One region of the Pseudogracilibacillus sp. SO30301A genome, then DNA from elsewhere that is predicted to be linked to it. Evidence: riboswitches for the same ligand, from Rfam matches in the RefSeq annotation. Region 1 holds a riboswitch; each other region holds the start of a gene.
The links. A riboswitch is a leader RNA that binds a small molecule or an ion and turns the genes downstream of it on or off. The one in region 1 is predicted to bind S-adenosylmethionine.

Region 1 (8,028 bases):
AAAAGGATTTGAAGGTAGTTGGTTGTTTTGGAGTATGTTTTTAAAGATTATTATCAAAATGAAGTGAAGTTGTCATTCCAAGAACAACCTTTTTCTAAAACTCCTAAGCATGTATGGATTATTTGTAAATATAAAGATAAATGGTTGCTGACAGAGCACCGCAGTAGGGGTCTGGAATTTCCAGGAGGAAAAGTAGAAAAAGGGGAAACTGCAGAGAAAGCTGCGGTTCGTGAAGTAATGGAAGAAACGGGCGGGGTAGTAAATAAATTATATTATATTGCCCAGTATTTTGTAACCGGGAGAAATGGAACGATTATTAAAAATGTGTATTTTGCTCCAATTGAAACGTTAAAAGAGCAGCCTACATATTATGAAACGAATGGACCTGTACTCTTGGATGATATTCCTGAGAACATTAAAGAAAAAAAGCGGTTTAGTTTTATGATGAAAGATGATGTGCTTTCACGTTGTCTTCGTTATGTGGAAAAACATTATTAGAAACCGGATCTGGTACAAAAGTATATGAAATTTAATACGGAATGACGTCTAAACTAATAATCGTTGAAAAGCAACACTTCTAGTTGGCTAAAATGCTACAGATACAGCCCTGTAGTATATGAAGTGAGCAATTTCAACGATTTTTTATACTCGTTTAGAAAAAATAGTATGTCAAGTTTCGATTCAAAGGTTTATTAAATCCCCGTGTAGCAACATTTTCATTTTTTATTTGGTCACTACAATTGCAAAAATTAAAGTGAGATCCTTTAACAACAGGGTTTATAAGTGGTAAATGATCCATTTTGATCAAAAAAAATTTTTTTTTGCCGAAACTTGAGTTATGTCGTATGTTTAATGAGCCAGTCTTCAAGCTTTTCAACGCCTTTATACATTAATGCGGCAAATATCGCTATAATTACTAAACTTGACATAACTAAAGAAAAGTCAAAAACTTGGAAACCATAAATGATTAAATAACCTAATCCTTGGTTTGAAACGAGAAATTCACCAACAATTACCCCAACCCAACTTAAACCAACATTCACCTTTAGTGTAGAAATCATCGTTGGAATGGCAGCAGGAAATATTGCTTCTTTAAAGCATTGCGATCTTGTAGCTCCAAGACTTTTTAGCACTTTTTGATAGTTTGGATCTACCTCATTAAATGCTGAATAAACAATGAGTGTTGTTATGATGACAGAAATAATAGCTCCCATTATTATAATCGATAAAAAACCTGGACCTAGAGCTACGATGATAATTGGTCCTAAAGCGACTTTTGGCATTGCATTAAGAACAACCAAATAAGGGTCGGATATTCTTGCAAACTTTTGCGATGTCCACAGTATAGTTGCAATTATTATACCGAGCACTGTACCAAGTATAAAGCCTAGAATTGTTTCAAATAATGTGTATTGCAAGTGATTTAACATTGAACCGTCTATTATTTTTTCATAAATCAATTGAGAAACTTTTGTCGGAGAACTAAATAGTAATGGATCAATAAATCGAAATCTACTAGCAATCTCCCATATTGCTATAAATAAAATAAAGATTATTAACTGCCAAATAGTTACGACTCTTGTTTCGGATCGAATTTTTTTAAGATAATTATCGTAAAATATTCTGTCAATTGTTTCTTTCATCAGTTGTCACCCCTTTATTTTCATCCGACATATCATCATTTAAATGCTTCCAAATCTTATCGAAAATCGGTTGATATTTTGGATGACGTCTCACGAAAAAAGGAGCTTCATTTCGCAATTCTTCTGGAACCTCAAATGTTTTTGCAATTCTTCCAGGAGCAGTTTCCATTAAAAAGATACGATCACTCATGGAGATAGCTTCACCTAAATCATGTGTAACAAGAATTGCTGTTTTGTTATATGTTTCCATCAATTTGGCCACTAAATTTTCCAGTTTTAATTTTGTTACATAATCAAGTGCTGAAAAAGGTTCATCGAATAATAGAATTTCTGGATTAGTTATCAGTGTTCTAACAAGGGCGATTCGTTGCCGCATCCCGCCTGAAAGTTCAGAAGGGAAATCATTTTCAGTTTCCGCCATATTTACATCTGCTAATAATTGTCTCGCATGTATTTTTGTTTGATCTGTAATTTGGCCATTGATTTTAGGACCCAGTAATATATTATCCATTACTGTTTTCCACGGAAATAGATAATCTTGTTGTAACATATAACCAATATTTAAAGAAGAATCTGCTAAAGGTTCATTTTTTAATTTAATATGACCTTCTGTTTGTTGCATTAATCGTGCGATAATAGATAAAATGGTTGATTTTCCACATCCACTAGGTCCGATAATGGAGACAAACTCACCTTCGTCAATCGACAAGGAAATATCTTCAAGTGCTTTCGTGTATCCAGTTGTTGAAAAGTAATAATGTGACACGTTATCTAAGGTCAAAAATGCCATATATTTTCCCCCTAGTCTTGTGTAACCTCATTTGCAATATCTGTATTCACCAACTCATCATATGGTGCATGTTTTGGTAATTCTCCAGCTTCTTCCATAATATTTTGTAAATTTTCCCAAGCCTCTTCAGTAAGTAATGGGCTTGAAGCAAAAGAACCTTGTTGTTTATACCGATCAATAGAGGAAATAAGCATATCTAGTTCCGTATCTTCGAAATAAGGTTGCACTACTTTGGCAATTTCTTCAGCATCCGTTTCTTCTACCCATTGTTGTGCTTTATAAATTGCTTTTGTAAAGCTTTTAACTACATCTTCATTTTCATTGATAAAACTTTCTTTCGTCATAAAAACGGTATATGGAATCAGGCCAGATTCTTCACCAAATGAAGCGATGACATGACCTTTTCCTTCTTTTTCAAATGTACTAGCAGTTGGTTCAAACAGTTGGACATATTCAGCATCACCGGAGACAAAAGCACTTGGAATGTTAGCAAAATCAATATTTTGAAGTAATTCCAAATCTTCGTGTGGATCAATATCATGTTGTTTTAAAACATACTCCCCAACCATTTGCGGCATTCCACCTTTTCGTTGCCCTAAGAAAATACTACCTTTTGTATCTTCCCAAGAAAAGTCAGGTTTCTCTGTTTTGGATACTAAAAATGTACCATCCGTTTGTGTAAGTTGCGCAAAATTAATAACAAGGTCAGATGCGTCTTGTCCGTATACGTAAATAGATGTTTCTGATCCAACAAGAGCGATGTCTGCATTGTCTGATAGAAGGGCAGTCATTGTTTTATCTCCACCCCAAGTTGTTTGCAGATCAACTTTCAAACCTTCTTCTTCAAAATAACCATTTTCAATTGCAACATATTGTGGCGTGTAAAAAACAGAACGAGTAACTTCAGCCAGTTTTATTTCTAATACATCATTTGAAGAGCAAGCTGATAGAAAAACTAAAAGTAAGATAAATAAGTAACTGACCCATTTGATCATTCTCATCTGATGCAACTCCTTTATCTTTTTCGTATATCAACATTAGCCTATGCAAAAGGGAATTTATGTGTGTCAAAAATTAGTTGGGAGAGGATTCAAGTCGGGGTTGCAGTTGCTCAGGTCGAGGTGAAGGTTGCTCAAGTCGAGGTGAAAGTTGCTCAGGTCGAGGTGAAAGTTGCTCAAGTCGAGGTGAAAGTTGCTCAAGTTAGAGGTGAAAGTTGCTCAGGTCGAGGGTGAAGTTGCTCAAGTCGAGGTGAAAGTTGCTCAAGTTAGAGGTGTATGTTCATATAAAAAACCGACTCAACATATGAGTCGGTTTGTAAATAATGTGTTATTTATGGATTGGACCGGCTTGCTTTATATTTTCACTAGCATTTGTAAATTTTTCGAAGTTTTGATGGAATTCTCTAGCTAAGTTTTGAGCAGTTTTATCATAGGCGTCTTTATCTGCCCATGTATTTCTTGGAATTAACACTTCATCAGGAACCCCTGGTACATGTGCAGGAATATTTAAACCGAAAATATCATCTTGAATTGTTTCAATTGTATTTAACTCACCCTCAAGGGCAGCATGAATCATTGCACGAGTGTAAGATAATTTCATTCGGCTACCTACTCCGTATGGGCCTCCAGTCCATCCTGTATTTACTAAAAATACATTTGCGTTATACTGGTCAATTTTTTCACCAAGCATTTGTGCATATTTATCAGGTGAAAGTGGTAAGAATGGTGAACCGAAACAAGCTGAGAATGTAGCTTCGGGTTCCGTGATTCCACGCTCTGTACCAGCTAATTTACTTGTGTAACCACTTAAGAAATGGTACATTGCTTGTTCTTTCGTTAATTTACTAATCGGTGGTAATGTACCAGATGCGTCCGCTGTTAAGAAAATAATTGTGTTTGGATGTCCTGCAACACTTGGCTTAACAATATTGTCAATATTCTCTAGTGGGTAAGCAGCTCGTGTGTTTTCTGTTAAGCTTGTATCTGAATAATCTGGTTCACGTGAATTATCATCTAATACGACATTTTCCAAAACAGAGCCGAAACGAATAGCGTCATATATTTGTGGTTCTTTTTCTTGAGATAGATCCACACATTTGGCATAGCATCCACCTTCAATGTTGAAAACACCATTTGGACTCCAACCATGTTCATCATCACCAATTAATTTACGGTAAGGATCTGCTGATAGCGTTGTTTTTCCAGTACCTGAAAGACCGAAAAACAATGCTACATCGCCTTCTTCTCCAACGTTAGCAGAACAATGCATAGAAAGCACATTTTGCCGTGGTAGTAAGTAATTCATGACAGAAAAGATTGATTTTTTAATTTCCCCTGCATATTCTGTTCCACCTATAAGAACGATGCGTTTTTTAAATGAGATGACGATAAATGTTTCAGAGTTTGTGCCATCTTCTTCTGGATTTGCTGTACAAGTAGGAGCAGATAAAACAGTAAATTCAGATTTGTGATTATGCAATTCAGTCTTATCTGGAATAATAAATAACTGGCGTGCAAATAGATTATGCCACGCATATTCATTAATTACTTCTACGGGTAGACGGAATTTCTCATCAGCACCTGCAAATCCTTTAAAAGAAAATAATTCATTTTTGCTTTTTAAATGGTTGATCACTTTCTGATAAAGTTTTTCAAATGAAACTTCATCAAGGGGTTGATTTACCGCTCCCCAATCTACAATATTTTCCGAGACATCATCTCTTACGATAAAACGGTCTTTAGGAGAGCGCCCTGTATATTTACCTGTCGTAGCCTGAACTGCTCCCGTTGCAGTTAAAACTCCTTCTTCTCTCGATAAAATCTTTTCAACCAATAACGGAACAGATAAATTTGTATGCAGTTTATTATTCGTTTCAAATTCATGAGTTTCGATTGAATTTGCAGTCATGTTCATTGCCCTAACCTTCCTTTACAAGTACTTAATTCTGAATATAGTATAACACATTAACTTAAATAGTCCATACTAAATATAATGCGAATTAATTATACCTTAGATAGATATTTGATTATATAGCATATTATCCATATTATATACAGATTGTGCAATAGTTAAAGAAAATCGTTACAAATTTGTGAAATAAATCACATTCGCATGAAAATACAGTTGTTTGACAACTTTAGACACTTTAGTGTAAGCTATTTTTAACGGACTCTCTTATTAGGAGTTGGTGGAGGGACAGACCCGAGGAAGCCCAGCAACCATCACAATATGTGAAAAGGTGCTAACCTGATGCAAGGACTTTCCTTGAACAATAAGAGTGAAAGGCATTTCCTTTCCTCTATTATTAGATGGAAGGGATTTTTTATTTTCTCTCGTTTATAATAAACAAGAATTCCTTTAAAACCTAATTATTTTTGAGCTCCGTGTACTATATAGTAGGAGGCTTTTATTTATGGTAAAAAATCGTCATTTGTTCACATCTGAATCGGTTACAGAGGGACATCCTGATAAGATTTGTGATCAAATTTCAGATGCAATTTTAGATGACATATTAACGGACGACCCTAAAGCACGTGTTGCTTGTGAAACAATGGTTACCACTGGGCTCGTATTAGTAGCAGGCGAAATTACCACTACAACATACGTTGACATCCCAAAAATAGTTCGAAAAACGATATCGGAAATTGGTTATACACGAGCAAAATATGGATTTGACGCACAGACATGTTCTGTACTTACTGCAATTGATGAACAATCTCCAGATATTGCAAGTGGTGTGGACACAGCGCTTGAAGCTAGAGATGGAAATAAAGATAATAACATAATCGGTGCAGGTGACCAAGGATTGATGTTTGGTTTTGCTTGTGATGAAACAGAGGAGTTAATGCCGTTACCTATTTTTTTAGCTCATCGTTTAGCTAAAAAGTTAACAGAAGTTCGAAAAAATGGAACGCTTTCCTATTTACGCCCAGACGGAAAATCGCAAGTTACCATAGAGTATGATGATAAAGACAAGCCAGTTCGAGTGGATACAATCGTCATTTCTACTCAACATCATCAAGATGTAACACTTGATCAGATAGATAAAGATCTAATGAAATATGTAATAGAACCTGTTGTACCAAGTTTTTTATTAGATGAGAATACAAAATATTTTATAAATCCTTCTGGTAGGTTCGTAATTGGAGGTCCCCAAGGAGATGCTGGATTAACAGGGAGAAAAATTATCGTTGATACGTATGGAGGATATGCAAGACATGGTGGTGGGGCATTTAGTGGGAAGGATCCAACGAAAGTTGACCGATCAGCTGCATATGCAGCAAGATATGTAGCAAAAAATATTGTCGCTGCTCATTTAGCAGAAAAATGTGAAGTGCAACTTGCATATGCTATTGGTGTAGCTGAACCAGTTTCTATTTCCGTTAATGCATTCGGTACAGGAAAAGTTACGGAAGAAAAGCTTGTTGAAGTAATCCGAAACACGTTTGATTTAAGCCCAGCAGGAATCATTACGATGTTGGACTTACAAAAACCAATTTATCGACAAACCGCAGCATACGGTCACTTTGGTCGCCATGATTTGTATTTACCTTGGGAACAAACAGATAAAGTGGAAGATATACGAAAATCATTATTAGAGTATGTTTAAAAAAGAAGCTTGACTTATCGTTATTCATCAAATAACTGTAAGACAAGCTTTTTCAATTCAGTTACCTGTCCTCATTTGGTTTCTAATTTCAAATTATTTTTCCAAAGACTGAATAAACTTGTCCTCCTTTTGAAATACGTTGCTTAAATGTTCATGTATCAGTAGGATGGACTGATAAATGGCACTTCTTTTGCTTCAGGATAATGAGGTGGCGTCGTACCAATCATATCTTTAGCATCGTACAAACTTTGAATTTCCCCGATAGCAAATCGTCCCACTACTACAGCACCTAAGCATAAACTTTCATAACTTATCGGCACTGATAAAAATGTAAGAACAGACTTTAAATTAAAGAAAAATCCTCTATCGTTGCTCGTATGAGATTTGCTTTTGTATGATGAATGCTAAGCCAAAAAAGGAACCTTTTGCATTTGCGTCCCAAATGGGGGCGCACTCGCCTGAGTAAGTAAGGATGGAAGATAAGTCCCACAGCTCCTGGTTTTAACTTTTTCTGCCATAGCAGTAATGAAATCATATGGGTCTTTTTCTTTATCTTTCGCATGCTTTGTTTCTGTTTTTGTTTGTGCAAGTTGATCACGAACCCATCTTAAAACAACTCCACCATTATTGACAGGCTCACTTATTGTTCAGTGATCATTAAATAATGGGTACAGAACGTACGCCCTTTCGAATAAATGACTGGAGCATTGGATGCTGTGCGTATGGAACCACTTGTCCCAATCGTTACAGCGGCAATTCCTTTCTCAAAAGCGTTTAAACCGACATAAGAGAGCACACCATCGCTTGAACTGATAAAAACTGATAATTCCGGTTCGACAAAAAATACGTTGGAAGTGTTGGATGCTTTAATGGAAAATAAAGTACCGATAATTGCGATTATAAATTTTGCAAAGTCTCCTTTATCAAAAAAAAAGCGGATATATCACTATTTACTATCTCAGAAGAAACAGATATTCGTTCGGAGG
Region 2 (8,028 bases), on a different contig from region 1:
TTTAAATTGTATATTAACATAGTTTACCTTTAATATTTACCAATAAACTAAAATTTAATAAAAGAGGATGTTCAAAAAGTCTGGTAAAAATGACACTGCGAATTTCGCACGAATGCTTGTTTCTCCGCTCCTTGAAAAAGGAAAGCACTTTTTCTGCGTGCTAGAAGCGACTCCTTGGAAAAGAAGATCACTTTTCCGGCGTGCCAGATCTTTGCTCATGTATCTAAATGCATACATTCCGCTGACGGGAGCTGCGCCGCCTCGAACTTCTTGGTTCTTTTTATCCTCCTTTTTGAACACGCACTAAAAAGAAAAAACCGCCTTGGGGAAGGCGGAAAGAGATTAGTTATATAACAATTGAGTGATAAATTACTTAATTAGTTATTACTTCAGGACGGTTCGCACGAATACGTGTAGCTTCTTCAATAAGATCTCTTCCACTTACTACTTGAACTGAAGTGCTTAAATTTTCAAAGCCTTTAAAGTTACTGCTCCAAATAATTTTTAATCCTTGATTGGAGTAAGTATCAAGCTCATTTTCAGATAACGGTTGTTCCGTTACAATTACATCAATTACTTCATCTTTATTAGTTTCATCTAGGTTGATAATTTTATACCCTTGTTTTGACAAATTAAACGCTTTTTGTAGATCAATTTCAGTTTTTACAGCAATTGTTTTTTGTCTTAATCCTTCACTGCGATCAAAAGGTGATGAGAATAGCCATTTAATTGCTTCTTCTACTGTAGTGTCAATAGTAGAAATTCCTGTTGCTTTAGCAATAGCATTATCTAATGTTTGGATTATATCTTCAATGTCTTCAATTCCGATAGATAGACGAACTAATTCTTCTGGTGTGCCACTTTTCTTTAAGTCTTCTTGACTGAGTTGTTGGTGAGTTGTAGATGCTGGGTGAATAATTAATGATTTTGCATCTCCAACATTCGCTACATGTGACCATAACTCAATATTATCAATTAATTTTCTGCCAGCTTCAAGTCCACCTTTAATACCAAATGTAATAATCGATCCATATCCCGAAGAGAAATATTTATTTGCTAACTCATGGGATGGGTGATCTTCAATTCCCGGAAAATTTACCCATTCAACTGCTGGGTGGCTTTGTAAATACTTTGCTACTTTTATTGCATTTTCACTATGACGTTCGAGACGTACATGTAATGTTTCGAGACCTTGTAATAATAAAAATGCATTATGAGGACTGATCGATGCCCCTGTATCACGTAATAGTTGAACACGTAGTCGAAGAGCAAAGGCAACAGGACCTAAATCTGCAAATCGGAGTCCATCATAGCTTTCATCGGCTTCCGTAAATCCTGGAAACTTTTCATTATCCCAGTTAAAGCGTCCGCCATCAACGACAACTCCTCCAATCGACGTTCCATGTCCCCCAATCCATTTTGTTGCGGAATGGACGACGACATCCGCCCCCCATTGAATTGGTTTAGCAAATTTTGGTGCAAAAGTATTATCAATTATTAACGGAATACCATGATCATGAGCAATGTCAGCAACCGTTTCGATATCAAAAACATTTAAACTTGGGTTCGTAATTGTTTCGCCAAAAATTGCTTTTGTTTTGTCCGTTATTGCAGCTTTTATTGCTTCAGGATTTGTACCGTCGACAATCTTTACATTAATTCCAAAACGAGGTAGTGTATGGACAAATAGGTTGTATGTACCACCATACAAATTACTATCGGCGACAATTTCATCCCCAGCACTAGCAACGTTTAAAATAGCATACGTAATGGCGGCCATTCCTGAAGCTGTGGCAACCGCAGCAGTACCATCTTCAAGTAATGCAACTCGCTGTTCAAACGCATCTGTTGTCGGATTCATAATTCGAGTATAAATATTTCCCGTTTCCGCAAGACCAAATAAATTTTTAGCATGCTCTGTATCGCGAAAAACATAAGATGTTGTTTGATGAATTGGTACCGCACGTGAACCTGTAACTGGATCAGGTTCTTGCCCCCCATGTAATAAAATGGTATCGTCCTTTTGAAATGTAAATTCTGACATAACTAAATTCCTCCTTAAATTTTTAGGGATGATATCCCCCGTTTTTATTTTGAAGCAATGTACGTCTTGCATGTAGAGAAGGAAAATTAGAAAACCCTCTTCTAGAAAGAATAGAAGAGGGTGTTGTATTAATAGTCGTTTCCTCCTCTTATCTTCCAGACAATCGTCTGTAGGATTTGGCACCTTTAAAAGCTAACAATAAGCTTTTATGGTTGCTGGACTTCATCGGGCCTATTCCCTCCGTCGCTCTTGATAAGAGATACTCATTATGAAATTACTATTTATTATACATGCTTCGTACTTAATGTCAACTAAAAATATTGCTAATTGTGAATATAATGAACAAAACTTATATAAAAAACTAATTGTTCATTATTTTGAAAACGATTACATTTTGGGCGATTTAGATTATGGTTAAATCATCGATTTTTAATATTTCTAATCATTTTCAAGGCAACCACTAATACCAATTGGAATAATAAAACTTGCAGATAGAAAATTAATCTTGTAAAAGTAGGTGCCACCAACGATAATTGATGTAATAATTAAAAGTGAGAGTATAAAGGGTTGAAAACGATGCGTGCTAGTAACGGGATGTCCTATAAAAAAGTATTTCTTTTGATAAGTATATTTCTGCTCGTGTTAACAAGTTTTCGTATTGGGTGGATTTTTTACCATAAAACTCCCGATCACCCTCATGCTGAAGAGGGTGTAATTGATTTAAGTCACTGGAATTTTACGGATAAGGAAACAATAACGCTTGATGGAGAATGGGAGTTTTATCCGGGAGAATTTATAAATTTTGGCTTAGAAAAAAATGTTGCAAGTGGTTTTACGACTATACCAGGGCATTGGAAGAATCCGTATAAGGAAATAAACTACGGTACCTATCGATTAAAAGTACTTTTGCCAACAACTGATAACGAAAGTGAACAGAAAAATTATGGGTTAATCTTTAAGGATATTGAGTCAGCGGCTAGCGTATATGTAAACGGGCAATTAGTAACTGAAACGGGTCGACCTTCCGATACTATTCATCAATACAAGAGTAAGCTAGGAATTTCTAAGGGCTATTTCCATACGGCGAACGACGAGATAGAACTAGTTGTACATGTAGCAAACTTTGAAAAGGCGTTTGAAGGCGGTATTTCAAACACTGTTAAATTTGGGCTAGGGAATGCTATAGACAGAGAAATAAGCTTTACAACCATAACGCAATTAATGGTTGTCTTAATATTACTCGTACATAGTGCATATGCTTTTAGCTTATATATGATGGGTAGAAGCGTATATCATAAAGAACTTATTTATTTCGGACTTTTACTCATTTTTGCTGCTTTTTCTATCATCGTTGACGAGGATAAAATACTATTAAATTGGTTTCCTATCAATGCAGAATGGTCGCTTAAACTAATCTATTTGTCATTCGCAGGTACCGTGTTTTTTATTCTCAAATTCATAAAATATGTGTTTAAATTAAGACATGTTTTTTTCAGAGTATTATTTGAAACATATAGCCTCTTAATTCTAGCACTATTCATTATTCCATCTTCATACATCCTATTTGTTGGTTATGGCATTATGCTTACAAACGTAATTTCTTATACGTTTATGTTTATTATAATTCTAGGGATCATTAAAAAAGGCAATTCTGATGCTATGTTTATATTGATTGCTAATGTCATTAATTTGTTTAATGTGTTGTGGGGAGTAGCTCTCAATATAGGGCTAATCGATATACCATATTATCCGATTGATTACTTGCTAGCTATCATGGCTTTTGCTGGATTTCTCTTTAAACGTCAGATAAGTATCGTCCAATTAAATAAGAAACAAACAAAAGAACTTGAACGGGCGGATAAGGCCAAAAATCAATTTCTAGCCAATACATCCCATGAATTACGGAACCCACTTCACGGAATTATCAATATCGCTCAAACGATATTAAATCATCAGAAGGATTCATTAACTACGGATAATAAAAATAATTTGAAATTGCTTATTCAAGTGGGTCGGCAGATGTCGTTTACACTAAATGATCTCCTCGATATTTCAAGATTGCAAGATAAGCAGATAAAACTCAAGAGACGACCAGTAAATCTTCACACTGTTACCTCAGGCGTTTTAGATATGATACGTTTTATGACGGAAAATAAAAGATTAGATATTGAGTTGAAAATTACAGACACGTTTCCAGATATTTATGCTGATCAGAATCGGTTAATTCAAATATTGTTTAACCTCCTTCACAACGCGGTTAAGTATACAAATGAAGGAAAAATAACGATAGATGCAACATATAAGGGGTTGTTTGCAACAGTGACAATTTCCGATACGGGAATTGGAATTAGCGAGCAAATCCAAGCATCCATTTTTCAGCCGTATGAACAGGAAAAGAAGAATACTACCGCGATTGAGGGGGGCATTGGCTTAGGTCTTCATATTTGTAAACAATTGGTTGAATTACATGGAGGGACAATTTCTGTAGACTCAACTTTAGGTAAAGGGTCTGTCTTCCGTTTTACGATACCTTTAGCTAAGGACAAATCTGAAAAAGTAGATAGTGAACTAGAAGTTGCTGCCTCTTATGAAGGTGAAGATGCTAAGTTACTAGATTTTCCTAAACCAATTTTTGACACAACTAGTACAAAAGCAAGGATACTAGCTGTTGACGATGACTCTGTTAATTTGAAAATAGTAAGAAGCTTGCTTGCCGAAGAATATGAGGTAGTGACAGTATTAGGTGGGGAAGAAGCATTAAAAATGTTGGACACAGGGGAATGGGATCTGGTTATTGCAGATGTAATGATGCCAAATATGTCAGGTTATGAATTGACGGAAAAAATTCGTAAACAATTTACCATTTCAGAATTGCCTATTTTATTGCTGACGGCAAGAAGTCAAGAGGAAGACATACACAGTGGATTTGTCGCAGGTGCCAACGATTATGTAACGAAACCAATGGACGCACTCGAATTACAGGCACGTGTAAGAGCTCTAACTGAATTACGACAGTCAATTAAGCAACAATTGAGAATGGAAGCAGCTTGGCTCCAAGCACAAATCCAACCACATTTCTTGTTTAATACATTAAACACAATCGCTTCCCTTGGCGTAATTGACACATCAAGAATGTTAAAATTGCTTGTGGAATTTGGAAATTACTTACGAAGAAGTTTTGACGTACATAATACAGAATCACTTGTTTTAATTGAAGATGAGTTAGATTTGACTCGTTCCTATTTGTATATTGAGAAAGAACGTTTTGGAGAAAGGCTGAAGATTGAGTGGGATATAAAAGATAATCTTGATTTTAAAATTCCTCCGCTGTCTATTCAGCCTTTAGTAGAAAATGCAGTCGAGCATGGTGTGCTGAAGCGAATTGATGGAGGAACGATTGGTATAAAGGTTACGAGTCTTAAGAAACATTATCGGATAGCAGTTACTGATGATGGGGTAGGAATGGAACAAGAGAAAATAAAGCAGATTCTCAATGAACATCCAAGCAAGGTGGTAGGTGTCGGTGTTGCAAATACGAATCGCAGGTTAAAAAAGCTCTATGGTAAAGCGTTAGTAATTGAAAGTGAATTGGGTCATGGAACAACAGTCATGTTTGAGATTCCTAGAGATCGATAAATTGTAGGGAAGGGGTCATATCAGATGACTGCCTCCCATTTTATCTGTAAAGTACTAACCATTGAAATAATAAGAAATTAACCAAGATCACGTTTACAGAAATTGCCTTATAGTACTAGGAAAATATATATCAAGAGAAAATCTAAACAAAAAAGCTTTCACATACTAAGTTAGTACATGAAAGCTTTTTGCTTCTTCCTGATTTTTAAATGTAATGCGATCAGACTTACTGTTCTCTTCTATTTTTACGGTAGTATACTACAGTTATTCCAAGGGTTAACAATCCAATTCCAATTACAAGCATGTTAAACATATTCGATGCTGTACTAGGCAATTTACTTCCTTCAGTTGTGGAATCTGTGCTTTCTAATGTTCCTTTTGAAGGAGCTGCTGGTTTATCTTTTGAACCAATTGACGAATCTACTGGTTCGTCTTTTTCGGCTATGAATGTATTTGTAATGGTAAAACCGTTAATTGTAGTTTCGTAGCCCTCAACAGCATCTTCAGTAATCGAGTAAACTATTTCTTCACCAGCTTCATATTTGGGTAAGTTTCTGAAGCTGTATGCCCAATCGTCTGCTTCGGTTACTTCAATTGACTCAACTTGCTCACTATTTGCTAATAGATTTACTGTAATTGATTCTGGACGTACGCCTTCTTGGTTATTTTCATCATCCCAAACTTTCTTTCCAGATACTTCTGTAACCTCAGGTGTGTAAGCATTTGTGATGATGATGTTGCCGTGATTAGTATCATTCACTGAAGTTTCATATTCTGGTATATCTGTTAATTCAACTACTGAATATTCAATTGTTTCTCCTGCAGCTTTTTCATCTAATTCGACCCAAGTGTAAGTCCAGTCGTTTTCTGAAGACAGCTCTACAGGATCACCATACGCTTCTCCATCAGCAGTTAATTGTACTTCAATACTTTCCGGACGAATTCCGTCTTGGTTATTGGCATCTTGCCAGTTTTTCGTTACTGTTACGCCCGTTTCTCCTGGAGTAAAGTGGTTGTTAATATTATAACCATCTATTTCCTGTGTATAATCTTCTACTGTATTCTCTGTAACTGTATAAACAATTTCCTCACCATCTTTGTATTTTGGTAGGTTTGTGAAGCTATAATCCCAATTACTTTTTTCAGTTACCTCAAGAGAATTAACTAGTTCACCGTCAGCTAAAAGATTTATTGTAATTGATTTTGGACGAACACCGTCTTGGTTATCTGCATCATTCCATGTCTTTGTTCCAGTTACTTCTGTAATTTCCGGTGTGTAAGCATTTGTGATGATGATGTTGCCATGATCCGTATCATTCACAGTTGTTTCATATTCTGGTACATCTGTTAATTCAACTACTGAATATTCAATTGTTTCTCCTGCAGCTTTTTCATCTAATTCGTCCCAAGTGTAAGTCCAGTCGTTTTCTGAGGATAACTCTACAGGATCACCATACGCTTCTCCATCAGCGGTTAATTGTACTTCAATTGATTTTGGACGTTTACCATCTTGGTTATTTACATCATCCCATTGTTTCGTTGCCGTTATAGCTGTTTGTCCTGGTGTATATGCATTTGTAATATCAAAGCCTTCGACCGTTTGTGAATAGTCTTTTACAGAGTTTTCTGTAACTGTGTAAACAATCTCTTCTCCAGCTTTAAATTTTGGCATGTTAGTGAAGCTGTATTTCCAGTCATCTGCTTCGGTTGCTTTAATTGATTGAACGTGCTCACCATCTGCTAAAAGATTAACAATAATCGAGTCCGGGCGAATCCCCTCTTGATTATCGGCATCATCCCAAATTTTCATACCATTAATCTCAATTTCTTCAGGTGTATAAGCATTTGTAATGTTAAACCCATCAATTATAGTTTCGTAATCTTCTACATGATCCTCTGTAATTGAGTAAATTATTTCTTCTCCAGCTTCGAATTTTGGCAGATTTGAGAAGCTATAATTCCAATTATCTGCTTCGGTTACTTCCGATGACTCGACAAATTCATCATTCGCAAAAAGGTTAACTGTAATTGACTCTGGACGGATGCCATCTTGGTTATCGGCATCATTCCAAATTTTTGTTCCAGATACTTCTGTAACCTCAGGTGTGTAAGCATTTGTGATGATGATGTTGCCATGGTCTGTATCATTCACTGAAGTTTCATATTTTGGTACATCTGTTAATTCAATTACAGAATATTCAATTGCTTCTCCTGCTGCTTTTTCATCTAATTCGTCCCAAGTGTAAGTCCAGTTGTTTTCTGAAGATAGCTCTACTGGATCACCATAGGCTTCGCCATCAGCGGTTAATTGTACTTCAATGCTTCCTGGACGGATGCCATCTTGGTTA
Region 3 (8,028 bases), on a different contig from region 1:
TTACCTCTTCTTCCCAAGTATTGGTTAAAGTGGCCAATTTTCCTGCATCAACATAGACAGGCTTGACCATTGTTTTTTCCATTAAATAATGAAGTTGGGTCTGACTATTTTTTGTGACACTACCAATCGTTACGATTATTTTTTTATTCGAAGAGCCTCCGCTTGTATATGCCTTCGAATACTCGGCAGTCAATGGACCAGGATCAACCGGAATCATTTGATAATCTCTTATCATGGCCATTGCGTTAGCTATATCTTCGATTTCCTCGTTAGTTACTGCATCTAAAACGATAATTCTACTTCCTTCGTCTATTTGCTGTTTCATAGCATGAACGATGGCTTTTTGACCAGTTAGAACCGTTTCTAATCCAATATGTGAAACCAGAAAATCACTTTGCTTTTGAACGATTTCCGGTACATAGGATTGTGTCAAAGGTATTACGGGGTCTTTAGCAACATCCGTAGCCTGAACAGGGACACCATTAACTAATAAGTAACCGCCAGATGTGATACGACCAGAGTCTGGAAAGGATGCAACAACAACAGCAATCGATTGTTCACCGCTCTGAGTTAATATGGCATCGATCTCAATACCAATGTTGCCCCTAACTGTACTATCAATTCGCTTGCATATCACATCTGTTTTCCATTCAATGCAGTTTTCGAGTGCTTTTTTAACCCTTTTCTGTGCAACCTCTGGTTTGGCATATCTACTATCTGTGTCAATACATACAGCATCAAAATCTTCAGTGAAAGGAGGCTGGTCATAATACACCATGGTTGCTACTTGAAAACCTTGCTTTGTTAGTCTTACCCCAGTTGCATTTGCACCTGTTAAATCATCAGCAATAACACCTATTTTCATTTTTCATTTCTCCTTGGGATAATAACTTTCAAATATTCTCTTATTTTTTCCTTATATTCTTCAGTTATTCCCTCATCTGTAATAACTCCATTAATATTCGAAAGGTCACATATCTTTGCAAAGGATTTTTGACCAAATTTACTAGAATCTGTTACTAACCAGGTTGTTTCCGCTGCTTCTATCATTAGCTTTTTAATGTAAGCCTTCTCGAAAGTCGTAGAAGTTAACCCTGCTTCCGGATCAACAGCATGTGTACCTAGAAATAGCAAATCAACATGAATATTTTTAATTGTATGTTCTGTTAGCGGACCAAATAAGGCGCCAATGTTGTTTTGCAGTTCTCCTCCGGCAATAATCACCTTTAATTCACTATTCATTAGCTCAGCAGCAATTTTTATGTCGTTTGTTATAACAGTAATATTTCTTCTGTTTTTTAATAGTTTTGCTATTTCATATGTGGTTGTACCCGAATCCAATAAAATAGTGGAGTTTTCTGGAATAATCTCTATAGCAGTTTGTGCAATTCGTTGCTTTTGAGCACTGAATTTTGTTTCCTTTACTTGAAAAGAACTTTCTTTAACCAATGGTTTATTCAACACAGCACCACCATACGTACGAATAACCTTTCCCTCAGATTCCAAACCATTTAAATCTCTACGAATAGTCATCGTCGATACATTTAATTGATCCGCTAATTGATCTACATCAATTTTTTTATCCATATTTAAACGTTCTAAAATTAAATCTCTACGGTCTTTTGGATTCAAAATAATCACCTTGTTCAATGTTAACATTTTATATTTATATTATGTTCATTACAAACAAAAATGTCAAGTTTATTTGTTTATTATGTTTACATATAACATCTATTATTATATTATAAAAAGTAATACAATATTAAGACCTGACCTTTCCTCGTTTACATATTAAAAAAACCTTGAAAAGGTGAGCTAATCAAGGTTTTCATTCTTTGCAATTAAATAGATGCCCCTTAAGGGACATCTTTTTTTAATACATTTTATGGTCTTTATGCGTACCAGAATCAGTGAGAAACCAAGGAGCGAGCGTTTTAATTTGGGTGATTTTTGATGTTTTCTGTTACGAATTCAAGTTTCACTTAAAAAGTTAATGCAACACTACAGATTTGTTATACTATATATAATGGAAATATGAAACTTGTTACTTTAAAAATTTTATTGAGGAGTGGTAATTTGGAAACTGTATGTTTGCTTTTAACACTTGCCTTAATTTTTTATTTAAACATTGGCTTTTTTATACCAAGTTTAATAAATGTAAGTGAAGAGGATATTGGTGAAAATTTAAAACACCTAAAGAAACACCAATGGTTCAAGAATTATCTTAGTAATGAAGAACACAAAAAATTAATTGTTCACAATAAAAATGTCCGTAAAATTATTGGTGGTTTAAAGACCAGAAAACTTGAGAGAGAACCCTATTTACTTAGGTGCCAGAAAAAAATAAACAAAATCCTAATTAAAGAATTGAATAATATCACTTAAGTAGATTTCGAAAATTCATTTTGGTCTTTCATCTGTGTTATTTATGCCATAAAAAAGATACGAGAGATTATTTCGTATCTTTTTTAGTTGAGTGGAATTTTGTCTATCACACTGAAAAAGCCTATAATTTTTTTTTTACCGAGTACGGCTTTCGGAAACTGCAACGCACAACAAATTTGAGTCCCACCCTCTGTTCAAGATGAAGAGATTTTAAAAACTTCGTTACGAAAATATAACTGTGATATATTATCTAAACAAAAAATACGCGTGATCTTCGTTACTATAAATTTAATAACGGTGTTAGAGGAAGTATTATAGATATTAAATTATACTCCCCCTTGCCACTAGAGCATTAACTTCCGTTTGTTTTTTCATTATTTTTTCTAATTGTTAGTTAGTTCCATCCACGTTTGTATTGTTTTGGAGCAATCAAATCGTATCCAAGTTCATCTGCTGCCGCTTTAGCCCAATAAGGGTTTCTGAGTAAGGCTCTGCCAATGAATACGAGATCTGCCCTATTATTTTGTAAAATCTCTTCGGCCTGGATTCCTGTAGTGATTAAGCCAACTGTCCCGGTAGCAATCGCAGAATTCTTTCTAATTACCTCGCTATGCTTGACTTGGTAACCAGGGTATAATTTAATACGGACTGGTACAACTCCACCTGTACTACAATCAATTAAGTCTACACCATGTATTTTCATTTTTTTTGTAAAATATATGAAATCTTCCTCTGTATTTCCTTGTTCATTATATTCATTTGCGGAAATACGTACAAAAAGTGGACCATCCCATTCTTTTTTTACTGCCTCGATAATTTCATAAAGGAAATGGTAGCGATTATCTCTGCTACCGCCATATTTATCTGTACGCTTATTGGTTAACGGTGATAAAAACTGATTGATTAAATAGCCATGTGCCCCGTGAATCTCAATAATATCAAAGCCGGCTTCTTTTGCACGTCTAGCTCCGTTTTTAAAAGCTTCAATCGTCGTTCTGATATCTTCCACGCTCATCTCGACCGGTTTTATTGACGTCTCATTAAATGGTAGGGGTGATGGGGCATAAATAAGTGAATTTAATTCCGCCTTTCTTCCAGCATGCGCTAGTTGAATCGCCGATTTCGCCCCATAATTATGGATTTCTTTATTTAACTGTTTTAAACCAGCAACATGCTTATCATCCCATATCCCAAGATCCTGATCCGAGATTCGTCCTTCAGGTTGAACCGCCGTTGCTTCCACCACGATTAGTCCCACTTGGCCAACGGCACGAGAAATATAATGTGATAAATGAAAAGGTGTAATCATCCCATCCTTCCCAATCGATGAATACATACACATCGGAGACATCACAATACGATTTTTTAATGTTACGCCTTTAAAATCTATTGGTGAAAAAAGCTTTGCCATTTATACCCTCCTCCATCCATGTTGCCTTTTTAGCTTGATTCATTCTTTATCTAAAGTTACCTTACATATAGTTTTAGAATGCTAGTAAAGGTAAATTCTCTTTCAATCGAAGCTGATTCATCTCACGATTGAAATCACGACTAAATATATTATTTATTAAACAACGTTTAACAGCCTTCTATATCGCAACCCATTCCCTGCACCGATTATTTTTATCGGCATGATGATAACCTCCTAATTTTAACGGAATACTGTATCTGCATATAGTTTTATTGTAACTATTCCTTTTGGTTTTGTAAAAATAGATGTTTATGAACTATTAAGTGAACCTCTACCTAAATCAAAGATTTTGGTGGAGCTTCCCTTGACTTAAATACAGCTACTTCACGCAATTTTAGTATCATTGATACTAAGCGCCTGCTGGTAGACCCGTATGAATTATAAATAGAATAATCATTTTGCAAATGCTAGAAACGAGGGCTTGGCGAAAGCAACAAGTGAATGGACATTATGGTTCGATGCGGACGAATGTCTACACATACAGCATCCTGAAGCCAATAAAAAACGTTAAAAAATAGGAAAGCAAATGTACTTTTCCTCCAATAACAAATTCTATTGGAAATCGTTTAAACTCAAAAGACCAAGCATCCTATATTCATTATCAGTGTCGTTTTTTTCGTAACCATCAATTATTCAATTTTTTATGACACTTTGGATCATTGGTTCAATATATATATACAATTTCCTACAGCCTTTTCGGACACTTCTTCTGAATCGTTTAAAAGCTACCTCAAGACACTGTTTGATAACGGTCGAGCTTTAGATTTTTCACTAGACCAAAACAGGCTTCATCAAATATGTTGACTTTTCCAAGTGGTAAGCTTATAATTCAATTTAATTAAATAATTAAATCTTATTAAGAGAGGCGGAGGGACTGACCCTGTGAAACCTCAGCAACCAGCAATTTATTGTATGGTGCTAATTTCAGAAGAATACATTGTATTCTGAAGATGAGATGAAATGTTCGTGTTGTTATTTGTAGACATGCCCTTCTCTCATCGCTTAATGAGAGGAGGGCTTTTCTTATGAGAAAATAAAAAACGGTATATTTTTCACCTTAAAATCAACTAAATATATATGATTACTTAAAAATATATTGGAGGATGTACAAATGACAGCAGAGATAATTAACTCGGAAAATAAAAATATAAGAGAAATTAAAGCAAGTTGTAAAAGAACAGGTGCAATGAAGAATAGTAATACAATTCGAAAGTTTTCCTTTCCTATTGACGAACCAGTTAAATTAGGAGGAAGCGATGAAGCGCCCACTCCAATGGAATATATTTTAGGTTCTTTTAATGGTTGTGTCTTAATCGTTGTCGAGACAATTGCTAATGAAATAGGTTTTAATTTTAAAAGTTTACATTCGGAATCGGTTGGAACGATCGATCGGCGCGGAATGCGAGGTATTGACAATATTAGTCCTCATTTTCAAAGTGTCACAAACACGATTTGGTTTAATACAATTGAAAGTGTACATCGAATTCAAGAATTAAAAGAACTCGTTAAAAAAAGATGTCCCGCCTACAATTTATTCCATGATGCACAGATTAACATTACATTAAACTGGATTTATCAAGAAACGGAGGGAGAGTAGTAATGACTTCATATGGTTGGTGGTTAATTCTTTTTGCGGTTGTTTATACGTTTGGATTGATAGCATCCGGACAGTCCTCCAGAAAAAGAGCAAATAAAACTGGCTATTTTGTTGGAGGCCGTACATTTAATAAATGGATTGTAGCTTTTTGCATTACCGGTTTATTCTCCGGATCTACTTTTATTTCCATTCTTGAACTATCCTACTTAACGGGAGTCTCAGCCATCTGGTATGGAGTAGCAGAAACATTACAAGTATTGATCATTGCTTTTATCATCATTGGCCCCCTTCGTGAAAAATTAGTTGTCACTGTTTCAGGTTTGATTGGAGAACGTTATGGGCGAGCAGCACTTGGGATTGGTGGCGCAATTACGGCTTTTGCTTTTCCAATGTGGTCTGTTGCTACAGCGATCGCTTTTGCCTCTGCTGTCCATGTGTTTACTGGAATTTCGTTAACATTATCAGTCGCCTTTACTGCTTTTTTATTGTATCTTTATTTGAAAGCTGGAGGCATGTGGTCAATCGCCTTAACGCAAACAATGAACTTTTTCGTTTTTATGATTATGTTCATCATTGGCATACTAGCATTTTTTATCAACCCTGGTATTGATGGTCTGCGCTCATTCGCAGCCTCAAACCCGGAAATGTTTCAACTAGATGGTGCTGGGATTCAAGTAATTGTCGCATGGTTTGGGACATTTTTAGTCAATGTAATCTTAGCTCAAGCAGCGTTTCAAATGGCCTTATCTTGCCGAACACCTGAAGAGGGACAAAAAGGTTTAAAGTTGGCTGCCGTCTTTGGTATTCCCTTTATCTTTCTTGGTATTTTATTCGGAATCTCAGCAGCAATCGTTGTTCCAGATACTACACTTGGGTTAGTCGCATTACCACAATATTTAATGGAAGTTCTTCCTGCTCCACTTGTCGGATTATTTTTCCTCGGTATTTGGGCTTGTGCATTAAGCTGGGGAGCACCTTGCCAATTTTCTGGAGCGACCAGTTTGGGTAAAGATGTTGGCGGAGCACTTTATCCGAAAGCAACATCAGAGCAGCTTATTACGTATACGCAACGTTCCCTATTGGTACTCACAGGATTAATGATTATATTTGGTATGTTAAGAACGGAACAGGCTGCGTGGTGGAATATTTTAGCTTGGACAATGAGAAACTCTGCTACCTTTGCTCCTGTCGTTGCCGTCTTATTTTGGAGAGTAGCGACGAAGGAAGCAGTGATTGGTTCAATGATTTTTGGATTTCTGTCTGGAATAACTTGGTATCATCTTGGTGGCTGGGCTCCAAATGAATTCTATTTAAATATTCATCCGGTATGGATTGGGATGTCAGCGAATATTAGTGTTTTGGCTCTTATTACATTGATACAAAAAGCGAATACGTTAGAATATAATTTCTTTTCAGCTAAATCAAAAAAAGGACATTACGCATTAATTGCTGGTACATTGGTTTTAATAGGTCTGTTAATGAATTTTCAAGTCATCTATGAATATGGATTACTTGGAATCTTTCTTTTCTTAATCCTTATGTCCCTTTTTATAGCAACCATTATCTATTTTCCAACAACAAATGTCAGTTCATCTATAAAACAGAGCATCGCTAAAGCAAAGTAATGAAATAGTATAAGAAAGGAAGCTAAATCATTTTGAGATAGCTTCTTTTTTAGGATCCAGAGGAAAAATGAATTTGTTAGATTTTCCTTATTACAAGGTAAATGTCTAATCAACTCCCTAAATTTGGGTGCGACAACTGACACCATGTTAGAATAAATGAAAATATTAACGAATATGAAGTGAGGATCTCCCTTCTCTCTTATCAAGCAGTTATTGTTTAACTATAACTTAACTTTCGCAGATCGGTTGCCACTATGCATGGAAAACGACTCAGCATCCGCTGCTGCCACTATGCTTTTTGGAAAACAACTCCTTAGAAATTTCAATTTTCCCTGTATCAGTCTAGTAACCGCCGAAAAGTAAATTTAACTATATATCTGTAAAGAAATGATGTCGCAGTTTATATCTTGCCTTCCATTATCGAGGCTATCAAGTAATGATTTGAGATATCAATCCTAGAAATCTGTTAGCACTCACTTTATTGGTGCGAAAGGTAAGACTATAAGAACATTGGTCATTTTGATTTGTGGTTATACTATCCGACAATGTCTGTATTGCTAGAACAGATAGTAAAAAAACATTTAAATCAAAAGATACATAAGATATTATATTTACTCGAATAAGGGTGGTAATAAATTGGAACAAACATATGTTGATTGTTTGGCTTATTTTGGTGTTGGGGGCGCACATCCCGGAGGTCTACAGCTTACAAAAAAGATCTTATCTAAAGAAGCAATAGATAAAACAAAATTTATCCTTGATGCTGGGTGTGGTACTGGCCAAACCGCTGCATATATCGCAAAACACTACGGTTGTCAGGTAACTTCTTTGGATTACAATGAATTGATGGTGGAGAAGGCTATGCAACGATTTCAGAGGCTCAATTTACCAATCAAAGTTATCCAGGGGAGAACTGAACATCTACCGTTTGAAAATGCTTCATTTGATAT
Region 4 (8,028 bases), on a different contig from region 1:
TACTTCAGGTGTTTGAGGTAAACTTCCAATTGTCGTTGTTGGAAGTAATGGTAATTGTAAACGTTCTTCTTGCAGTTTGATTCTTTCAGCAAATGGCGTATTTCGTTTTGAATCTTTTTCTGTTAGATTAGTTATTTCTTTTCTAACTACATCATTTGAACGATATGTCGCTTGTAAATTATTTAGCGCATTTTTCAGTTCATTTATTTCTCCCTGAATACTAGCTCTTCCTTCTTTTAGCCCTTTTGTTAATGTAACAACTTCTTGTAGCTTCTCATCAGCAAAAGACAGTCCACCAAGAATGACAGAATCAATTTTTCCCTCTAATGTTTTCGTTACAGGTACATGTAATAAAGAAGAGGAAGGCTGGATAATTAGTTGATCCTCATGTACAAATTGTTTAATCGTTTCTAAAATAGTTAATTTATCTTCCAAGCTTGCACGCCAAACATTACGACCATCAACGATTCCGGCAGCCAAGACTTTATCTTTTGGAAATCCATATGTTTTCAAAAGCTCTAGGGAATCTCCATGTACAAAATCAAGACCAATTGCTTTTACTGGAAGCTTACTAATTCTTTCATAGGCAAATAGTTTTTCAAAATATGTTTGGAAAATGATATTAATTCTAGGTACTTCATTGGCAAAAGCTTGATATACTTTCTCAGCAGCTTCGATCACTTCCTCATCCACTCTGCTTGAAAAAATTGGTTCATCGATTTGTACCCATGTCGCACCAGCATCTGCAAGCTCTTGTAAAATTTGCACATATAAAGGTAGGAAAGTGTTTACTAATTGTGAAAACTCTGCTTCCTGATAGCCTTTAGATAATTTTAAGTATGTGATTGGTCCAAGAATTATCGGTTTCCCGTCTATTCCTAATTTCTCTTTTGCTTCTTTATAATAATGAAGTGCACGATTTTCTACTAGATCAGGGGTTGCATCATTTAATTCTGGAACAATATAATGATAGTTTGTGTTAAACCATTTTGTCATTTCTGACGCCACGGCATCATCCACTCCGCGAGCGATTGCAAAGTATGTATCTGTATCGACCTTACCACCTGAATAGTTATAACGGTTCGGCACAATTCCAAACGTTGCGGATGTATCAAGGACATGATCATATAATGAAAAATCTCCTACTGGGATGAGGTCAATTCCCTCGTCTTTTTGTTTCTTTAAATTGTTTAGACGGATCTCGTCTGTTTTTTCGATTAATTCATTTTCAGATATATTTCCATTCCAATATGCTTCTAACGCTCTTTTCCATTCTCTATTTTCCCCAATTCGTGGATACCCCAAATTTGAACTTTTAATTTTTGACATTATTTCTCCTCCATTTGTATATAAAAATGAATTTTATTAATATATTTATGCAAAAATTCCACCCCAACATGCTGAAATTGGCACATTTTGCATCGAAAACGGCTCATCTGCGCTCAAACTGGCACATCTTTCACGAAAACGGCTCATCTGCGCTGAAATTGGCACATCTTTCCTGAAATACGGCTCATCTGCACTGAAATTGGCACATCTTGCATTGAAAACGGCTCATCTGCGCTGAAATTGGCACATCTTTCACGAAAACGGCTCATCTGCGCTCAAACTGGCACATCTTTCACGAAAAACGGCTCATCTGCGCTGAAATTGGCACATTTTGCATCGAAAACGGCTCATCTGCGCTCAAACTGGCACATCTTTCACGAAAACGGCTCATCTGCGCTGAAATTGGCACATCTTACCTGAAAACGGCTCATCTGCACCCAAACTGGCACATCTTTCACGAAAACGGCTCATCTGCACCCAAACTGGCACATCTTTCACGAAAACGGCACATCTGCAATTAAGAACCTTACTTGAGCATCTCACACCTCGACTTGAGCAACTCCCATTGATGTGTGTTTAGTTTTCTGATGAATATAGTTCACCAGTTCCACACAAATGTCATAGCGCATAAATGGTGTGATTAAATAAATACCGTTAAAATGATCCAACGCTGTGTCGAGTAACTCCTTGGAAATTGCAATACTTTCAGATGTTGCTAGTTTTCGGTTTCCAGCAGTTGCTTTCATTTGCGCTCGGACTTCATCTGTTAACTTTATACCTGGAACTTCATTATGCAAAAACTCTGCATTCTTTGTTGAAGTTAGTGGCATAATTCCTATGAATATCGGTGTTTCAATATGCGCCGTAGCTTTTTTCAATTCAATCAACTTTTCACTGCTGTAAATTGGTTGGGTTAAAATGTAGTTGGCACCACTTTTAATTTTTCTTTCCATGCGCTGAACGCCCTTTTTGACATTGGCGACATTTGGATTAAATGCTGCCGCTACGCTAAAGGAAGTTTTTTCTCGTAAAGATTTTCCTGAAAATGAAATTCCATTGTTCCCCTTTTTAATTAACTCAATTAATTTAAATGAATTCACATCAAAGACAGAGGTTGCTCCTGGAAAGTCACCAATTTTAGTTGGATCACCTGTAATTGCAAGAATCTCCGTAATTCCTAGTGTGTGAAGACCCATAAGATGAGACTGCAAACCAATTAAATTACGATCACGACATGTTAAATGAACAAGTGGTTCTATTCCGTGTTGTTGTAAAATAGTTGCCATAGCGACATTACTAATTCTTGGAGTCGCAAGTGAATTATCTGCAAGCGTAATTGCATCAACCCCCGCTTCCTTTAACGCTTTAGCTCCTTGCACATACTCCGTAATATCTAAATGTTTCGGTGCATCTAATTCTACAATGATAGTGTGGCGTCTTTTTGCTTTATCAGCTAATGTTTCTGTCTCATGCTTTCTTTTCGATAAAACTGCAACCGATTCCTTAACTTTAACTTCCTTTTCTGTAATTGGTGCTAGTTTTTTTACCCCTTCCACAAGCGCTTTAATATGTTCAGGAGTAGTTCCACAACACCCTCCGATTAATCGAACTCCTTGATTTCTGAGAGCTACTGCACAATCTGTAAAATAATTCGGTTCATTTTCGTAAAAAAGCACCCCATCCCGATACGCTGGTAAACTCGCATTTGGATATGCTGCCAAGAAAGCGCGATCCAATAAAGGTACTGACTCCAGTGAAGTTACCATTTGGGAAGGACCTAGTCGACAATTTACTCCAACTACATCTGCACCGAGCGCTTCTAACTGTTTTAACGCATCAGATAGCGTAACCCCATTTTCTAGTACACCCGGTTCATGCATGGAAACATTGGTAATGATCGGTAAATCTGTTTCTTCTCTAGCAATTTGTAAAACTGTTTTTAATTCATCGAGATTATAATAGGTTTCAAGGATTAACCCATCCACGCCCTCCAGTAGTAAACAATATAATTGTTCCCGAAAACTTCGCTTGATTTCCTCATCTGACTCCAGTAAAGTTTGTGCACCGTGAATTCCTCCAATATTTCCCAAAACATGCACGCTTCCTTTACTCGCTTTTCTAGCAATTTGAACTGCCTTTTGATTAATATTTTTCACTTGTTCTTCTAACCCATAACGTGCTAATTTAATATAGTTTGCACCATATGTATTCGTCTGAATAACGTCAGCACCTGCATTAATATACGCTTCATGCACATTTTGAATTTGCTCCGGGTGGCTCAAATTTAATTCTTCAAAGCTACGATCCACCCCATGAGAATATAAAATCGTCCCCATAGCACCATCAGCGATTAATATTCGTTTCTTTAAATCAGCTAATAAACTCAAAACTTTGCCACCCCCAATTGAGTAATTGCTTCGAAAGCTTGCTCAAGGTCAGCGATAATATCATCTTCATGTTCAATCCCAACAGAAGCACGTAGTAGACAATTTGATAATCCGTATGATTCACGCACCTCTTTTGGAATATCCATATGTGTCTGTGTAATTGGGTACGTTAAAAAGCTTTCTACTCCTCCTAAACTTTCAGCAAACGTAAAAAGTTTTAATGCTTTTAGAAACGGCGAAACAAGTGCTTCATCAATTATTTCAAAACTTAACATTCCGCTTCTCCCCGGGTAATACACATCTGTTACAAGTGGATGAGTTCTCAAATACTCAACTACTCGCTTGGCATTATTTTCATGCTGCCTCATCCGAAGGGCCAGTGTTTTCATCCCCCGAATGAGGCTAAAACAGTCATATGGTGATAACACTGCTCCGATTGAGTTATGCAAAAAAGCAAACTCTTCGTTTACTGTCTTTCCTTTTGAGATGACAACTCCTGCTAACAAATCATTATGCCCTGCTAAATATTTTGTTGCGCTATGAACGACAATATCTGCCCCTTCTTCAAGCGGTCGCTGAATATAAGGAGTGTACAGTGTGTTATCAACGATATGAAGAATCTCATGACGTTTTGTGATCACTGAGATTTTTCTTAAATCAACTGTCTGCATTAACGGGTTAGTTGGTGACTCAATGAAAATCGCTTTCGTATTATCCTGAATAAATGTTTCAAGTTCCTCATAATCTTTCCCGTCCCAATACGTAAAAGAAAAATTGTACTTTTTCTCAAACACTTCAAATAAACGATAATTCCCTCCGTATATATCACGAGATGCAATAAAATGTGATCCTTCTTCAAATAAAGCAAATACGAGTTGAACAGCCGCCATACCGGAAGATGTAGCGAATGCTTTTTCTCCACTTTCTAACTCTGCAACTGCTTTTTCTAACACATCTCTAGTCGGGTTACCAGTGCGGATATAATCATAACCGTCTTGAAGGCCAATCTCTTCATGGCGGAATGCAGTGGAAAAATAAATAGGTGTACTGACTGCGCGAAAATGTTCTTCTTTCCTGTTTCCTATTTGTACAAGAAACGTCTCTTTCCTACACGAATCCGTCATTTTATTAACCCCTTTCTTAGTAAATTTGGCAAAAATAAAAGACATCCAACATCCTCTCTATACTAAAATGGCTAGAGATAGATGTAAGATGCCTTTAGTTGTCTAATCGGCAACCTCAATATTTTTATTAAACTAAGCTTTTACTAAATCGTTTTTTCTCTGTTGCGTCAATTTGTGTAATACGACCATCATGAATCGTAATTACAACAGACCCATACTCAATTTCTTGTAAAACAGCCTGTAAATAGTCCAGTTTCACTTGATCCAGTTTGCTCAAATTCTCATCTCCCCTTTAGCTAATTGATGTAAAGTACAAGTTCTTTTCATTGGAACTTGCAAAGCTTTATCGAGAAGAGTTATATTACTTTTGGTGGTTCAATAAGTAAAAAACCCTCTTCTTATCAAGATAAGAAGAGGTTGAATATATCGTTCATTTCTCTCTCTTCTTATCTTTCAGGCACTTAGCTTGCTGGAATTGGCACAGTACTTAAAAAGTCTGTTGCCGAGGCTTCACTGGGCCAGTCCCTCCACCTCTCTGGATAAGAAAAAATAAATCTGATTAAATTGTAACTACTACTGTACACTGTTTATTATTTGTTGTCAAATGTTTTTTTAGAAAATTATATACTTATCTCAAATTCCTTCATTTTTCGATAAAGTGTACTTCTTCCTATGCCTAACTTTTTTGAAGCTTCCTTAACACTATTCGTCTCCATTAACGCTTGAGTAATCATTTTCTTTTCAACATCTTTTAATGTAAGTTCTGAAGGCATTTTCCGCTTATAATACCCTTTAATATTTCTAGGTAAGTGGCTACTTGTAATTTTTTTAGATTTTCTTCTCGATAGTAAAAAAGCACGCTCCATAATATTTCTGAGTTCTCTAATATTACCTGGCCACGGATATTCGATAAACAGTTGCATTGCTTCTTGATCAATCTGTGTTGGTCCATCTCCATACTGCTCTTGGAACTGTTTCATAAAAGTCCAAGCAAGAGTTTCAATATCTTCAGGTCGTTCCCGTAAAGGTGGAATATCAATATTTAAAACATTCAACCTGTAATAAAGATCAGATCTGAATGAATTATTATACGCAATCTCCTCTTGCAAGTTTCTATTCGTAGCTGCGATAATTCGGATATCGACTGGTCGCTCTATCGTATCTCCAAGCCGGATTATTTTTTTCGTTTCAATCGCACGCAATAAAATAACTTGAAGTTCAATTGGCATATCACCTATCTCATCTAGGAAGAGTGTACCGTTATGGGCACTTTCAAATTTCCCAATTGCTCCGCCCTTTTTCCCCCCTGTAAACGTACCTTCTGAATACCCGAACAACTCACTAGCTATTAAATCTTTCGGGATTGCTCCGGTGTTCACTGCAACAAATGATCCGTTTCTCCTACTGCTCTCTTCATGAATAGCACGGGCCATTACTTCTTTTCCAGTACCTGTTTCGCCAAGAATTAAAACATTTGCGGTTGTTTGTGCGGCAATCGTTGCCGTTTCAAGTTCATGTTGAAAGTTTATATTTTTAGTTTGAATAGTTCCAAATTGAAAGATTGAATCAAAGGTTTTTTGATAGTTAGGTTTTAGTAAAAACAATGTTTTTAATTTTGCTTCATAGGAATTGACTTCAAATTTATTTTCCATATGTTTTAACATTTGAGGAGTGAGTGTTTCGCCGTTTTGAAAGCCAGTCATTTCTTTTGCCTTTAAGCTCATATATTGAATAGTTCTATCCTCGGATAACGCAATGATTGCTTCTTCACTTATCTGTCCCCAAGCATTTAGAACAATTTCATTCAAATGACTCTTTTTGGATTCTTTAATATTTTTATACGGGCGAGGTTTTATATTATTAGCTGAGTCCCAAACAATTTTAAACTGACCATTCGATAGAGCTTTTCCAATTTTAACCGGGCGTGAAAGATGACGTTTTTCTTTATCTATACGCAATTCTCCACACGCAGTATCTATTTTTCTACCACTTATATATTGAAAAATCTTATCTATATCAAAGTTCTTTGTGTGTATGATAGCATCAAGAACTATCTCTGTTCCTAAGTATGTATTGAACATAACAGAGGAGATAGACTTTTTTTCATTAAAAAATTCATTGTAATTATTTACGAACTTTTTATTCAATGAGTTATCTAAAGACTGAAAATAACTTGCAGAACTATAGTGTCCTTTTCCGACATCTGATCCCATGGCTGCTATTTCCGTTTCTTTTGTAATCGGACTAAAAATCGGTAATGAATTAGGGTCTAGTCCCATCTGTTTATACGCTTTATAGAAGGAAAGCACACTTTGTCCTACTAGCGTTGAAAAAATAGCATCAGGTTTTTGTACGATAATATCTTGAATAATACGATGAAATTCCCTATGTCCAAAAGGTACGTATTCTTCTGCAATTATTTCACCCTTTATATCTACAACATATGATTTCACTTGTGAATTTGTTTCACGAGGGTAAATATAATCATTTCCTATTAAGTAAATTCGCTTCCCATATTCACTCATTAAGTAATCAATTAATATATGAACTTGCTGATTTGGAACTTCTCCGGTATAAAAAACATTCGGATGATCTTCTTGTCCTTCATATAATGTCGGGTAAACCAGTAAACAATTGTACTTCTCAAGTATCGGTAATACAGCTTTGCGGCAGGCAGACGTGTAACAACCAATAAACACCTTAACACCTCGTCGTGCGAGTGCCTCTGCTTCCTTTTTAGCCTTATGTGGATCAGAACAAATATCTTTAGTAATTATCTCTATGTTATGTCCTTGTCGTTGGAATTGATGGATGGCGAAGCAGGCGGCATCATATTGTCCTTTTTCAGTAATCGAAGTCGTGCCTGTCAAAGAGAATAAGAGGCCAACCTTTATTTGCACTTTAGTTCCTCCTTCTTTTATATGTCCCAAATCGGGAAAGCGGTTTCAAAATGAGACAATAATTATATTCGTTTCCATTATAATAACGTTTTTATTATAAACATTCAATCTATTAATCTACTATTCATCAAATCTTTTCATGCGATAACCATATGGGTTTGATGAAATCATTCCCCATTTAAAACACGCCTTTTTCAATAAAAAATAAAGTTGGCACGAAAGTTGCATAATTTTATAAGCAAATAGGTTCCTTACTTTTAGATTTCTTTAAAAAGAAAAGTAAGTGAG

Region 2: linked by a shared signal. The riboswitch ahead of SPD89_RS02695 (O-acetylhomoserine aminocarboxypropyltransferase/cysteine synthase family protein) and the one ahead of metK (methionine adenosyltransferase) in region 1 are both predicted to bind S-adenosylmethionine.
Region 3: linked by a shared signal. The riboswitch ahead of SPD89_RS18035 (OsmC family protein) and the one ahead of metK (methionine adenosyltransferase) in region 1 are both predicted to bind S-adenosylmethionine.
Region 4: linked by a shared signal. The riboswitch ahead of SPD89_RS06225 (YezD family protein) and the one ahead of metK (methionine adenosyltransferase) in region 1 are both predicted to bind S-adenosylmethionine.

Annotation. Positions count from the first base shown of each region.
Region 1 covers NZ_JAXHDD010000005.1:113,090-121,117, forward strand. Annotated here, with positions in the region: gene ytkD (RNA deprotection pyrophosphohydrolase) at 19-498, shown strand; gene SPD89_RS04740 (ABC transporter permease) at 837-1,643, opposite strand; gene SPD89_RS04745 (ABC transporter ATP-binding protein) at 1,627-2,433, opposite strand; gene SPD89_RS04750 (ABC transporter substrate-binding protein) at 2,445-3,428, opposite strand; gene pckA (phosphoenolpyruvate carboxykinase (ATP)) at 3,760-5,346, opposite strand; SAM riboswitch class I at 5,605-5,711, shown strand; gene metK (methionine adenosyltransferase) at 5,846-7,042, shown strand.
Region 2 covers NZ_JAXHDD010000002.1:203,318-211,345, forward strand. Annotated here, with positions in the region: gene SPD89_RS02695 (O-acetylhomoserine aminocarboxypropyltransferase/cysteine synthase family protein) at 374-2,044, opposite strand; SAM riboswitch class I at 2,190-2,303, opposite strand; gene SPD89_RS02700 (hybrid sensor histidine kinase/response regulator) at 2,621-5,680, shown strand; gene SPD89_RS02705 (Cna B-type domain-containing protein) at 5,907-8,028, opposite strand, start outside.
Region 3 covers NZ_JAXHDD010000052.1:12,437-20,464, forward strand. Annotated here, with positions in the region: gene SPD89_RS18015 (four-carbon acid sugar kinase family protein) at 1-865, opposite strand, end outside; gene SPD89_RS18020 (DeoR/GlpR family DNA-binding transcription regulator) at 862-1,641, opposite strand; gene SPD89_RS18025 (hypothetical protein) at 2,077-2,385, shown strand; gene namA (NADPH dehydrogenase NamA) at 2,780-3,796, opposite strand; partial or broken gene SPD89_RS23215 (glycosyltransferase) at 4,257-4,367, shown strand; SAM riboswitch class I at 4,707-4,813, shown strand; gene SPD89_RS18035 (OsmC family protein) at 4,968-5,453, shown strand; gene SPD89_RS18040 (sodium:solute symporter family protein) at 5,456-7,078, shown strand; gene SPD89_RS18045 (class I SAM-dependent methyltransferase) at 7,715-8,028, shown strand, end outside.
Region 4 covers NZ_JAXHDD010000008.1:29,305-37,332, reverse strand. Annotated here, with positions in the region: gene metE (5-methyltetrahydropteroyltriglutamate--homocysteine S-methyltransferase) at 1-1,329, opposite strand, end outside; gene SPD89_RS06235 (bifunctional homocysteine S-methyltransferase/methylenetetrahydrofolate reductase) at 1,869-3,716, opposite strand; gene SPD89_RS06230 (PLP-dependent transferase) at 3,713-4,840, opposite strand; gene SPD89_RS06225 (YezD family protein) at 4,968-5,108, opposite strand; SAM riboswitch class I at 5,284-5,386, opposite strand; gene SPD89_RS06220 (transporter substrate-binding protein) at 5,461-7,740, opposite strand.